2 linked regions of the Methylococcus capsulatus genome follow. The protein of the gene in region 1 interacts with the protein of each later gene in a pairwise test. Links are inferred from orthologs where the notes say so. Each region holds a gene or a part of one and is shown on either strand. Other genes may lie near its edges.

The links.
Region 2: the proteins of N4J17_RS03275 (region 1) and ndk interact in binary tests that used the Escherichia coli proteins (3 or more experiments, as listed by UniProt). The link is inferred for Methylococcus capsulatus from one-to-one orthologs.

What each region holds. Positions count from the first base shown.
Region 1 is NZ_CP104311.1:702,258-710,035, forward strand. What follows is about bases 1,421-4,176. They hold N4J17_RS03275 (5-formyltetrahydrofolate cyclo-ligase), read left to right. Parts: upstream 1,421-2,375; coding sequence 2,376-2,978; downstream 2,979-4,176. Other genes in these bases: N4J17_RS03260 (UPF0149 family protein), read right to left, coding at 1,421-1,717; N4J17_RS03265 (cell division protein ZapA), read left to right, coding at 1,812-2,105; N4J17_RS03280 (response regulator transcription factor), read left to right, coding at 3,066-3,719; N4J17_RS03285 (DUF2934 domain-containing protein), read right to left, coding at 3,724-3,954; N4J17_RS03290 (NAD(P)/FAD-dependent oxidoreductase), read right to left, coding at 4,007-4,176. Outside these bases: pepP (Xaa-Pro aminopeptidase), read right to left, coding at 1-1,139; more of N4J17_RS03260, read right to left, coding at 1,148-1,420; more of N4J17_RS03290, read right to left, coding at 4,177-5,185; N4J17_RS03295 (hypothetical protein), read right to left, coding at 5,218-5,622; N4J17_RS03300 (hypothetical protein), read right to left, coding at 5,644-6,087; N4J17_RS03305 (DUF1269 domain-containing protein), read right to left, coding at 6,124-6,630; fae (formaldehyde-activating enzyme), read right to left, coding at 6,643-7,161; argB (acetylglutamate kinase), read right to left, coding at 7,383-7,778. UniProt on the Escherichia coli protein: Involved in the removal of 5-formyltetrahydrofolate.
Region 2 is NZ_CP104311.1:809,648-814,959, forward strand. Bases 1,640-4,630 are described here. They hold ndk (nucleoside-diphosphate kinase), read left to right. Parts: upstream 1,640-2,914; coding sequence 2,915-3,346; downstream 3,347-4,630. Other genes in these bases: N4J17_RS03850 (cysteine desulfurase family protein), read left to right, coding at 1,640-2,412; N4J17_RS03855 (HesB/IscA family protein), read left to right, coding at 2,444-2,767; rlmN (23S rRNA (adenine(2503)-C(2))-methyltransferase RlmN), read left to right, coding at 3,321-4,421; pilW (type IV pilus biogenesis/stability protein PilW), read left to right, coding at 4,442-4,630. In the rest of the region: N4J17_RS03840 (hypothetical protein), read right to left, coding at 1-529; Fe-S cluster assembly transcriptional regulator IscR, read left to right, coding at 806-1,294; more of N4J17_RS03850, read left to right, coding at 1,291-1,639; more of pilW, read left to right, coding at 4,631-5,191; hisS (histidine--tRNA ligase), read left to right, coding at 5,225-5,312. UniProt on the Escherichia coli protein: Major role in the synthesis of nucleoside triphosphates other than ATP. The ATP gamma phosphate is transferred to the NDP beta phosphate via a ping-pong mechanism, using a phosphorylated active-site intermediate.

The DNA of each region.
Region 1 (7,778 bases):
GTGAGCACCATACCCGGCTCCAACCTGCGCCAGTTGCCGCCGGTCTTGTAGTCGCCCACATCGTGGACGTCCATGCCGAGCCAGTGGCCGGTCCGGTGCATGTAGAACTTCTTGTAGGCTTCACTCTTGATGAGCTTGGCCGGCCTGCCTTTCAGCAACCCGAGGTCGACGAGACCCCGGGTCAGCACTCGCACGGCAGCATCGTGCGGATCATTCCAGCGCTTGCCCGGCCCGACCTGGGCTATCGCCGCCAACTGCGCCTCCAGCACCAGTTCGTACAGGACGCACTGGGCTTCGTTGAAGCGGCCGTTGACCGGGAAGGTCCGGGTGATATCGGCGGCGTAATGGTCGTGCTCGGCACCGGCGTCAATCAGCAACAGATCGCCGTCACGCAGCACCGCATCGTTGGCGGTGTAGTGCAGCGTGCAGGCATTGTTGCCGCCTGCAACGATGCTCGGATAGGCGGGTGAGCGCATGCCGTGACGGGTGAATTCGTGCAGGATTTCCGCCTCGATCTCGTATTCGTACATGCCGGGGCGGCAAACCCGCATGGCCCGCTTGTGTGCCTCGGCGGACACCGCGGCGGCCCGCCGCATCAGGCCAATCTCGTGCTCCGACTTGAACAGCCGCAGCTCGTGCAGGAGCTTGTCGAGGGAGACGAACTGCTCCGGCACGCCGACGCCGCTGCGCGCCCGGCTGCGGATGTGGTTGATCGCCCGCATCACCTGGGCGTCGAATTCGGACTGATGCCCGATCGGGTAATATACCGTTTCGTGGTTTTCCAAAAGGCCCGGCAGTACTGCGTCGAGCTCGGCGATCGGATAGGCTTCGTCCGCTCCGAACACCTCGCGGGCGCCCTCCAGCCCAGCGCTGCGCCCCACCCAGACCGCCATCTTGGCGTCGAATTCACGGCAGAACAGCACGAATTCGCCCTCTTTTCGGCCCGGAACGAATACCGCAAGCGACTCGGGCTCGGCAAAGCCGGTGAGATAGGCGAAATCGCTGTCCTGGCGGTACGGGAACTCCACGTCCCGGTTGCGCACCGCAGCGGGCGCGCCAGCGATCAGGGCAACACTCCGTTTTTTCATGCGCTTGAGCAGACGGCTGCGGCGCTGTTGGAATTCGGACAAAGGCAACATCGGGCGCTTCAGTGAAGCTGGGGCGAGGCATTCTGTTCGAACTCGCTGCGGACGAGTTGGACCCCGGCCCGCACGAATTCGGTCAGCTCGGCATAGGCCTCTTCGTCGGTTTCATCCGCATGCTCCGCGTCGAGACGGGATAACTGGAGGATATCGTCGAGCACCTCGGTGCATTCACCGGGCCAGTCGCTGCCGCCGAGCTTGTAGCCCAGACCGTAGAGGAATCCCTGGCACCATTCACCGAGGGCACGGGCGCGGTCGGGCATCGGATGGTCATCGTCCGGCAGGCACAGTTCGAAGCTGAAGTCGAAAGCGTCCAGCTGCTCGCGCGTCCGTTTGCACAAGGTTTCGCAGAACGCCCGCTCATCCGCATCCAGCCCCTCCTGGTTCTCGCCGAACAGGGTACTCAGCCACTGCCCGCAATCGAGCCGTCCATCGACGCACAACAGTCCTGCCAACGTGCCGTGGGCTTCGGCGGCGCTGGCAGGAACGTGATGATTGACGAATATCGCCTGCATCTCGTCGTAGGAGGGGCTCTCGTGCATGGAGGTGACTTGTCGAACTTGTGAATGTTTCATTATGCTACCATCCCTTGGGCCAAGGCCGGTACCCAAGGCCGGCCGGTTTTCCCGCAACCTTCAAATTTCTCCCCAGCTCCAGGAAATACCCGCCATGAGCGAACATCGCCCCATCAAAGTGCAGCTTCTCGGCAAGGAATATCCCATCGGCTGCGCCGAAGATGAGCAGCACGATCTGCTGATCGCCGCCCGTTTCCTCGATGAGAGAATGCGCAAGATCCGCGAAACCGGCCGGGTGATCGGCAGCGAGCGCATCGCGATCATGGCGGCCCTGAACATCGCCCACGAACTGATCCAGGCCCAGCATGAAATCCGTCTGTTGAACCAGAGCCTCGCCAGTCAGCAGGCATTGAGTTCACTCGGCCCGGGCGGCGGCTGGCACGAGTGAGAACGAGCTTTTTCTGGCGCGTCAAGTCTCTCACCTGCGCCATTTATTCGGGTAAGATAGCCGCCAGTATTCCCTGTAACGCTCGAAGCATGCTGGGTTACTCTTTGAGCCTAATCTAAAACCCCGGGACTTCCGGGTGTTCGATGTGCGCAAGTCCGCTCCGGGCGGAAAGCCTGATTCGGCATCCTCTGGTCCCACCTGAACCGTTTGGTTCAAGGGCGAAAGCATGCTACGGCGCAAACGGGGAATACTCTTGACTGCCCGACTTCCATGACCACGCCTGCCGATATCCGGACCCGCATCCGTGAGTGGCGACGTGCCCAGTCTCCTGCCGATGTCCACCGTAACAGCCTATTGATAGCCGGCCATTGCATCGGCTCGGGCTGGCTCGACAGCGCTGCCCGGATAGCAGCCTATTTGCCCAATGATGGCGAAGTCGATACGACGGCGCTGTTCAAGTATCTCCGCGAGCGCGGCCGCACCGCTTTCCTCCCGATTCTGCGGCAAGGCATGCTCTGGTTCGGCCCCTGTGCCGGCCCGGCGGCATTGCATCCCAACCGCTACGGCATTCCCGAACCCCCTATCGACGGCGAGACGGTCACTGACGCCAAGGAGCTCGATCTCGTGTTCGTGCCCCTGGTGGCGTTCGATCCGCGAGGTCACCGCCTTGGCATGGGCGGCGGATACTACGACCGCACCTTCGCATTCCGCCTCGATAAACCCACCCCCGCCGCCCCACGCCTGATCGGCCTCGCTTTCGAAGGCCAGAAGGTCGAGCGGCTGGAGGCCCAACCCTGGGACGTCCCGCTCGATGCCGCAGTCACCGAAGCGGGCATCTACCGCTTCCCTGGGCATCCGCCCACTTCCCTTTGAGCCATGCTGGAAAATTGCCGGAAGGCGGAGTATTTTTCCTATGCGGCAGGCCGATCGATCATTGCCGACCCTCATGGAGCGCTGTCTATGTCTACCCGCCCGAACATCCGCAACAGCTCTTTGCACGACGGCAGGATGGAAGTCCTGGTCCATATCGTCGATGACCATGCGACGGTGCGCGATGCACTGAAAATCCTGGTCGAATCCGAAGGTCTGCCGGCGCGTTGCTTCGCCACCGGGCAGGACTTTCTGGATTACTGCACGTCCGACACCCGGGGCTGCATCGTCCTGGACCCGCAGCTTTCCGGCATCTCGGGCCTGGAACTGCAAACTGCATTGAGAGAAAAAGGTATACGTCTACCGTTTATTTTCATCAGCGGGAACAGCGACGTACCGGCTGTGGCGGAGGCCTTCCGGAGCGGGGCTTTCGATTTCATCGAAAAGCCGTTGGAAAATACGTGCCTCTTGAGCCGCCTCAAGCAAGCCATTGCGCTGGACTTGAGGACCTGCGAACACAGGCGTCGACAGGCGGAAGCCGCATCGCAGTATGCCCGCCTCAGCAAGCGGGAGAAGGAGGTGCTGCATTGCACCGTCAAGGGCTATTCGGCCAAAGACACAGCCAAATCCCTCGGCATCAGCCATCGTACCGTCGAAATCTACCGTGCCAACGTGATGAGGAAAATGCACGCCGAAACTCTGGCTGACCTGGTGCGGATAGCTCTCCTGCTCGAAACCGATTAAGCCCTCAGTCGGGTGTCGGAATCGAAAGCTTCTCCTGCATCGCCAGCACTTCCTTCTCGGCCTCCAGCCAGTCTTCCAGCTCGCTGCCTCCTACGAAACCGCGCTTTTCGGCCCGCAAATACGCTGCCTCCGCGATCAGCGCATGCATCATGTCGGGATCGGGCGGCGGCGGCACGGTCTCCGGCTCCTCGCAGGAAACGGGTTTGATGGGTCGCGATAATACGGTTGCTGCCATGATAGCTCACCTCTTCAGGGTCAGAAAAAATTTCCTCCTCGCTTCCTCCTTGTCACAGCCTTCCGGCCAGTTCTCCCGGCCCCCAAGGGCCGGGCTCCTCAATCAGGGCACGAGCGGCCTCCACCCGATCCCAGACGTTCCATAGCAGTACGCCACGCACCCGCCCCTGATCCAGGTAGTAGACCACCCCTTTGTGATAAGGCTCGGACCAGTCTTCCACGGTCTCCAGCCTCGAATCCAGCTCCCCTACTGCTTCGTAGCCGAGGTCGAACAGATCGGAATAAAAATAGGGAAGATGCCGGTAGGGTGTCGCCTCACCGGCCATGTTGCGCCCGGCCAGCCGTCCCATGGTGCGGGCGTTGTCCTCGTGCTCCACGTGCATCCGGCGCCCCAGCACCGGGCTGTAAAAAGACGCAACATCGCCGGCGGCATAGACGTCGGCGTGGCCCGTCTGCAGAAATTCGTTCACGATGATGCCATGCTCCACTGGGAGCCCGGCCGCTTCGGCTAGCCGAGTCTCGGGCTCGATCCCGATGCCGGCGACGACGCCGTCCACCACGAGGACTTCTTCACCGGTCTCCCCGAGCGCAAGCCGGATCTCATCGCCCTCCCGAACCAGACCGGTGACCGCCCGGCCGCTCAGTAGCTCGACACCCTGGTCCCGGTAATAGTCATTGAGAAACTGGCAAAGGTCAGCCGGAAACACTCGGCCGCCAATGCATGCTTCCGGGAAGATCATCACGACATCCTTGCCGATCGACGCCAGGGCGGCCGCAATCTCCGAACCGATGAAGCCGCCACCGATGATGGCGAACTTCCGCCGCTTCTCGGTCAGTGTTCGCAGCCGGAGATAATCGTCGATGGTACGGAAATACAGGATATCCTCGCTTCCGAACGAGAATCGACGCGGCCGGCCGCCGGTCGCCAGCAGCAGCTTCTCGAACCGGTAAACCGTGCCTTCGTCGTCGGCCACAGATTTTCCGGCCAGGTCGACTTGGGTCACAGTCCGACCCAGAAATGCACTGACCCCACAGGTTTCGGTGCCATACCACAGTTGGTCGAAGGACTTGCCGAGCCAGAGCCCCTTGGACAGCAGGGGACGCTTATAGGGAAAATGCGGTTCCGCGCCAATGAGACCGATCGAGCCCTGCGGATCGAGCTCGCGGATGCCCCGGATCGCCGCATCCGCCGTCATTCCGCCGCCGACGACCAGGTATTTGTAGCTGTGCATGGCCGGTCTCCTTCCTCCGCAGCCGAAAAAAGTCAGAACCAAGGTGCAAAAAGTCCATCGAGGCTATCCGGCGAAGCCGGCGCGCGGAACCTCAGTATCATCGCGCCATGGCCGGCGCTGTCGATACGCAGGCCCGCATGGATGCCTTCCCCGGCCTCCAGCACACCGATCGCCGCCACTTCCGCGATCGATTGAGTGATCTGCAACGCTCCTTCCCCCAGTAACAGCGACAGGCTGCCGTCCTTCGGCTCGAAGCACAAGCTCCGGAATCGCACGTCGCGCACGATGCAACGCTCCTCCGCGACCTCGGCCACATCACGCTCCGCTGCCGCCGGTTTGTCCCTGATACTGGTTGTCACCAACCACCCGCGGTGCTGCCGGCTGAACGCCTCGCAGAACCCGACCCAATCGGCAGGAGCGATAGGTCTGGTGTTCATGTCTTCGACAGACTGGAGAGGCTAATTCGTGCAGCGGACCTTCAGGGCGCTGACCTGGTCATGGAGACCGTACTCACCGAGGTGATGCACCTTGTGCCCGGCGGTAAAAGTCGCAACCTGGCTGCGATAATTCTCGTCCTTGCCGCCCCAGCTCCGGATTTCCTGTTCATGGTAAACCGGTCCGGAGGGAAGAGCGAAGTTTTCGTTCCCGTAGACACTCACCTCCGCCGCCGGACCAACCTCCAGACTTTCGATCACGTCGTTCCAGTCGGCACCCTCGAGATCCTTCAGGCTTGCCATCTCCACCGGCCCGAACACTCTGACCTTGGCCCCTGTATAGTCCGGCCCCCTGTAAATGTCCACCCAGCAGTCGCCGGAACGGGATGCCGCCTGAGCCATGGAGCCCACCAACGCCCCCACGCACACTACCAGCCCGACAGGCATGACCGATGTCACTTTCTTCATATGTCCTCCTTGCCGCCGGAATGCCGGCCAGCCGTTTCAGGGGAATGCCGGAATCGTCGGCTCGGTGCCCTCGAATTCGGCTTCCGGATGATGTTTCTGAACCCGTTGATGAATCTCTTCCACCTGCTCGCGCGGCACGTCCACCATGAGCAGAAGCTCACCTTTTTCTACCGCGCTTTGATAATTCTTGAGCCGGGAATTCTCGACGTCCAGTCCTATCATGCCGGACAGCCAGGAGCCGATGCCGGCACCGGCCAAAGCGATGGCAAGCACCGCTCCACCGCCGAGTACCATACCGGTCGGCAGGGCGACTGCGATCAGTCCTGCCAGGGTACCGGTGATACCCCCGATGGCCAAGCCGCGCTCCGTCGCGGGGATGAAGTCGCTCTTTTGAAACAAGGAGGCTTCGGGAAGATTGCCCAAGGGCGTTCCAGCCCTGGCCAGAATGTGAATGTGCCGCTCTTCGATCCGAGCAAGAAGCAGTTCATCGACGATCTTGCGCGCCAACTCCACGGACGGGACCAGGAAATAGATGCGCTTCATGGCGACCCTTCGTCAGTCATGGGCCGCAAGGGGATGGTGAACGACGTCCTCCTGCGCGATGACCTCGTCGATGCCCGGCTTGCCTTCCACCGCCCGGGCGATCGCCAGCTTGGTCGCCTGGTAGTTCCAGTCCTGGATTTTGGCGTTGTCCTTGGCGTCCCAATGGATGAACACGCCCACGCAAATGAATACCTGGTCGGCCTCGGCCTTCGGGATGACACCTTCCTTGACCGAATCCACCACTGCCTTGGCAACACCGCGCTCCGCCGGCCCGAACATTTGAGTCGCTTGCTTTTCGTTCTTGATTTCCACCTTGTTGAACATGACGGTGGCGGGCTTCGCCATCAGATTGGGCGCAACCAGAGCGAGCAGGGCGTTGTCACCGCGCTTCTGATTGGTGAGGGCGGTGCAGAATGCAACTTCCGCGGCACTGCCGCGTGGTCCCATAATGAGATCGATATGCGCCAGTTCGTTGCCCTCGCCGACCAGAGCCTCACCCACCAGGACCCGATCAATCTTCACACCGTTCATCTTCGGTTTCTCCTGTATGTCTGCCGGGGGGACTGACCTTGGGCCCGACGAGCCGCGGCATCAGCCGTCAGTCCTCTTTATCGCTTTTAACCCCGACACCATCCCGGCGCCAATACGAGCCGCTACCTAAGTAGTTCTACGTAGGCCGCGGCGCATGGCCTGCCCGGATGCGGCGCTGCGGCGCCGGCGGGCTGGTCTGCACCGACGTCGAAGGCCGCCGCTCAACGCCGCACCAGCAAGGTGCCGATGCCCTGGTCGGTGAACAGCTCCAGCAGCACGGCGTGGTCGACGCGGCCGTCGATGATATGGGCGCTATTGACGCCGCCGCGAAGCGCATCCATTGCACAGCGGACCTTGGGAATCATGCCACCGCTGATGGTACCGTCCTCGATCAGGGCATCGACCTCCCTGAGCGACAGGCCGGTCAGAAGAGTCCCGTCCTTGGCCAGGATACCCTGGGTGTTGGTCAGGAGGATCAGCTTCTCCGCCTTGAGCACTTCGGCCATCTTGCCGGCGACCAAATCGGCATTAATGTTGTAGGAACAACCGTCTTCGCCGACGCCGATGGGAGCGATCACCGGGATGAAGTCGCTGTGGACCAGCATATCCACCACCGC
Region 2 (5,312 bases), 110 kb from region 1 along the record:
CCTGGATGATCACGCCCCCCTGCCGGGCTTCGGCCTCGAAATCGCAGAAATTGCCGGGCAGCATCAGCGATTCCGTGCGGCCGGAAAAAGCCTCTCCCTCCACCGAACCCTTCAGATTCCCCGCGTCACCGGCGCTGTTGGAATAGTTCCCGTAGACCGCGTAGCCGCGCTGGTCCAGGGACATCTCCAGCGAAAAACTCATGCCTTCGCTGTAACCGGCGGTACGGATTTCACTGCCGGAATAGTTGCCAGTGACGGAAAGAGGACCCGGGGCTTCATTCCCTTCGCCAGCCGCCGGCGCTTGTTCGTTCTGTGGAACCGAAGGCTCCAGCAAAGGGCGACCCAGCTGCTCCGCCGTCCGCGGCGTCGGTTCAGCCTGCTCCTCACCACCCTCGTGGCCGGGACCAAACACGCCAAACCGATCCAGCGCAACGATCAGCGCCGTGATACCGACGATGAACACAACCGCGGCCGCCTTCCTGCCGGCGGTGCCGTGCTCCAGCTCGGATGCGTGGTGATGATCGGCCATTTGCGTTTACTCCGCGTCCCTCACTTTGTAATCCCCGCGTCTGATTGTCCGATTAACGGCTGGGACTGTCTATGCCGACATGCCCCGCCGCAGGATCGAAGCGTTCCGGAGCCACCGAGCCGTCCAGCAGAAAAAACTTTCGAGCCGACACCCGGATCGGTTGAATTGAACACGGAAAAGCCACAGAATAATTTACTAAATCGCTCGGGCATATCTGGCCACCGTCGCTTGATCGGCTGAATCCTGAAATTTCGTCAACTGGGGAGGAAAAATGTCGTGCGACTGACGACGAAGGGCCGCTATGCGGTCACCGCCATGCTGGATCTCGCGTATCACAGCGAAACGAATCCGGTCACACTGACCGATATCGCCAAGCGGCAGAATATATCCTTATCCTATCTCGAACAACTGTTCGCCCGCCTGCGCCGGGCCGGCATGGTGGAAGGCGTCCGCGGCCCCGGTGGCGGCTACCAGCTGAGCCGCGGCGCGAACGAGATCAATATCGCCGAAATCATCGCCGCCGTGGACGAGCCGATCGATTCCACCCGTTGTGGCGGCAAGGCCAACTGTCAGAACAACCAACCCTGTCTCACTCACGATCTTTGGATGGGTCTGAGTGAACAGATTCGTGAGTACCTCGCATCCATCAGCCTCGGTGAAGTACTGAACCGCCAGCCGGTTCGGCAGGTCGCCGAACGGCAGGACCGCCAGAGCCTGCGGCGCGCCGAACTGCTCATGGGACAGGAGCCGGCCAAGACCGGATGATCTACTTCGATCACAACGCCACCACCCCGCTGGACGAGCGGGTGCTGGAGGCCATGCTGCCCTACCTGAAATCCTGCCACGGCAATCCCTCCAGTCTGCACCGCCCCGGCCGTATCGCCCGCGACGCCGTGGAAACCGCCCGCGCCCAGGTTGCCGCGCTGGCCGGCGCAGCGCCCAGCCAGGTCTTGTTCACCAGCGGCGGCAGCGAAGCCAACAACCTCGCCATCAAAGGACTGGCCTGGAGCCTGAAACCCGGCCGCATCCGTATTGGCGCCACCGAACACCCCTCCGTCGCCGAACCCACACGGTTCCTCGCCAGGTACGGCTGGGACTGTCGCACCCTGGCGGTGGACGCGCAGGGGCTGATCGAGGATGCCACCCTCGACGCCATTGCGGAAAACCCGCCAGACATCGTCTCGGTGATGCTGGCCAACAACGAGACCGGAGTGATCCAGGACGTCCGCCGCATCGCCACTTTGGCCACGGGTACCTGGCTCCATTGCGATGCGGTCCAGGCAGCGGGAAAAATTCCTTTGAGCTTCGCCGGGACCGGCGCTCACCTGATGTCCTTGTCGGGACACAAGATCGGCGGCCCCAAGGGAGCGGGCGCATTGATTGCCGACGCTTCAGTCCCGCTGACACCGCTCATCCATGGCGGTGAACAGGAAAAGGGCCTGCGCGGCGGCACCGAGAACGTCGCCGCGATCGTCGGTTTCGGCAAAGCCGCCGAGCTTGCCGCCACCGAACTGGAAGAGCGCAGCCAGCGGCTGCGCCGGCTGCGCAACCGCCTGGAACAGGGCATCGAAGAACTCCCCCGCACGACGGTCTTCGCCCGCACCGCGGAGCGGCTCCCCAATACATTACAGTTCGCCGTGGCCGGCTATGACGGCGAGACCCTCGTCATGCTGCTGGACCGGCACGGCATCGCGGTTTCCAGCGGTTCAGCCTGCGCCAGCGGAGCGCGTGAACCCAGCCCGGTGCTGCTCGCCATGGGTGTCGATCCGGCCCTGGCCACGGGAGCGGTGCGGATCAGTCTCGGCAAGGACAACACCGAAACCGAGGTGGAACAACTGCTGGCCGCGCTCGGTCGAATCCTCGAAACAGGAACGCAATGTTGACATTTCACGCTTACATCTTGAGGACATCATCATGGCTGTGACAGTGACCGAAAATGCCGCCGCACAGATAGCCAGGCAACTCCGGCGCCGCGGACGCGGGCTGGGACTGCGCCTGGGCATCCGGCAGGCAGGATGCTCGGGCTACGCCTACGTCGTGGATTACGCCGACGAAATCGCCGCAGACGACGCGGTATTCGAACAGCACGGCGTCAAGGTCGTGGTCAAAACCGCTGACCTGACTTACCTCGATGGCGTCGAAATCGACTACGCCCGGGAAGGACTGAACGAAGCCTTCCGCTTCCACAATCCCAAGGCCACCGCGAGTTGCGGCTGCGGTGAAAGCTTCGCGGTCTAAAGCCGCTCCGGCCGAGGCGCGATACTCCAAAACATTACAAAAATCCGGTAGAATCAATGGATTTTTTCCATCCGGGCGGTATCGCCCCGAATGGATGGGGCCAGCCCCCGTGCGATTTCAATCCACTCTAAAACGCAAGGAGATTCCATGGCGGTAGAACGCACCCTTTCCATCATCAAGCCGGACGCGGTCGCCAAGAACGTCATCGGCGAGATTTATTCCCGCTTCGAAAAGGCCGGCCTCAGGATCGTGGCCGCGAAGATGACCCAGCTCTCCCGTGAACAGGCCGAAGGCTTCTATGCTGTACACCGGGAACGCCCGTTCTTCAATGACTTGGTATCGTTCATGATCAGTGGCCCAGTCATGATCCAGGTGCTGGAAGGCGAGAACGCCATCGCCAAGAACCGCGAACTGATGGGTGCCACCAATCCCAGGGATGCCGCCCCCGGCACCATCCGCGCCGACTTCGCCGTCAGTATCGACGAGAATGCGGTGCACGGCTCCGATGGTCCGGAAACGGCGGCCCAGGAGATCGCCTATTTCTTCAAGAGCGATGAAATCCGCCCCCGTACCCGCTGACGCGGAAACCCGCGTCAATCTGCTCGATCTGGACCGGGAAGGCATGGAAGCCTTCTTCGTCCGCATCGGCGAAAAGCCGTTCCGCGCCTCGCAGCTGCTGCAATGGATCCATCAGCGCGGCGTCACCGACTTCGGCCTGATGACCAATCTGAGCAAAGCGCTGCGCAGCCGGTTGGAAGCCGTGAGCGAGATCCGGCCGCCCGAACTCGTGCTCGAGCAGCGCTCGGCTGACGGCACCCGCAAATGGGTGCTGCAGGTGGACGCCGTCAACCGGGTCGAGACCGTGCTTATCCCCGATGAGGGACGCAACACCCTGTGCGTCTCCTCACAGGTGGGCTGCTCGCTCGAATGCTCGTTCTGTTCCACCGCCCGTCAGGGATTCAACCGCAACCTGACGACATCCGAGATCATCGGCCAACTCTGGGTGGCGCAGCACCGACTCGGCGAAGAACAACGCATCAGCAACGTGGTGCTGATGGGCATGGGCGAGCCGCTGCTCAACTTCGGCAACGTGGTCGCCGCAACCCGGTTGATGATGGACGACTTCGCTTACGGCCTGTCGAAACGGCGGGTCACGCTCAGCACCTCCGGCATCGTACCGGCGCTGGACCGGCTGGCCGAGGTCAGCGACATCAGCCTGGCGGTGTCGCTGCACGCTCCCGACGACACCCTGCGCAACGAACTGGTCCCGATCAACCGCAAGTACCCCATCAGGGATTTGTTGGCCGCCTGTAAACGCTATGTCGGCACGGAAAACCGCCGCAAAATCACTTTCGAATACGTGATGCTGGAGGGGGTGAACGACCAGCCCGAACATGCCCGCGCCCTGATCCGGCTGCTGAGCCATGTGCCGTCCAAGGTCAACCTGATCCCGTTCAACCCCTTCCCGAACTCGGCTTACCGCTGCTCGCGCCCCGAGACCATCGCCCGCTTCGCCCAGATTCTCCAGGATGCCGGACTCATCACCACCACCCGCAAGACCCGGGGCCGTGACATCGACGCCGCCTGTGGCCAACTGGTAGGCAAGGTCAACGACCGCAGCCGGCGCCAGTTCCGTCTGCACGCCGCGCATTGATGATGAGAGGATGGCTGCCTTTGACTGCACTGCTGGGAACCATTGCCGCCTGCACTACGCCAGAGCAAAAGCCGCACGCGGCCAACGACCCCTACGGCGAGCTCAGCACTGCGGACGTCTATGTCCAGAAAGGCGTCCGCTACATGGCGCTGGGAGCCCTGGAAGCGGCTCTGGCCGACTTGAAGCATGCGGTGGAGCTGAACCCGGCCAACAGCGATGCGCACGACGCACTGGCCATTCTTTACGAAAAGCTGGGCCAGACCGCGCAAGCCGACCAGCATTTCCGCGAAGCCCTGGCATTGAACCCGGAAAATTACAGCGCCTTCAACAATTACGGACGTTTCCTCTGCCATACCGGACACACCCAGGAAGCCTTGGCCAAGTTCGAAGCCGCCTATTCGACCCCCCTCTACCCGCAACCCTGGATTCCCTTCTCCAATGCCGGGACCTGCCTGCGCCGTGCAGGCCGGACCGCGGAAGCCGAGCCGTATCTGCGCCGGGCGCTGGAGAAGAACCCCGGCTACCCACCGGCGCTGCTGGAAATGGCCCATGTCAGTCTGGAAGCACGGCAATACCTGTCCACCCGCGCCTTCCTGCAACGTTACCAGACCGTCGCCGCAGACACGCCGGAGACCCTCTGGCTCGGCGTCCAGACCGAACTGGCCCTGGGCGATGCCACCGAGGCCCGGCGACTAGCCGACCGGATCTGGGCGGAGTTTCCGGATTCGGGCGAAGCCGTGCAGGCGCGGCGCCTGTTCGGGAAACCGTGACCGCGCTTGCCCATCGCTAGACAGATCGACCCCATGAGCGAAAAAATCCAAGCCGTCCGTGGCATGCACGACATCCTGCCGGACATGACGCCGCGCTGGCAGCAGGTCGAACACCAGATCC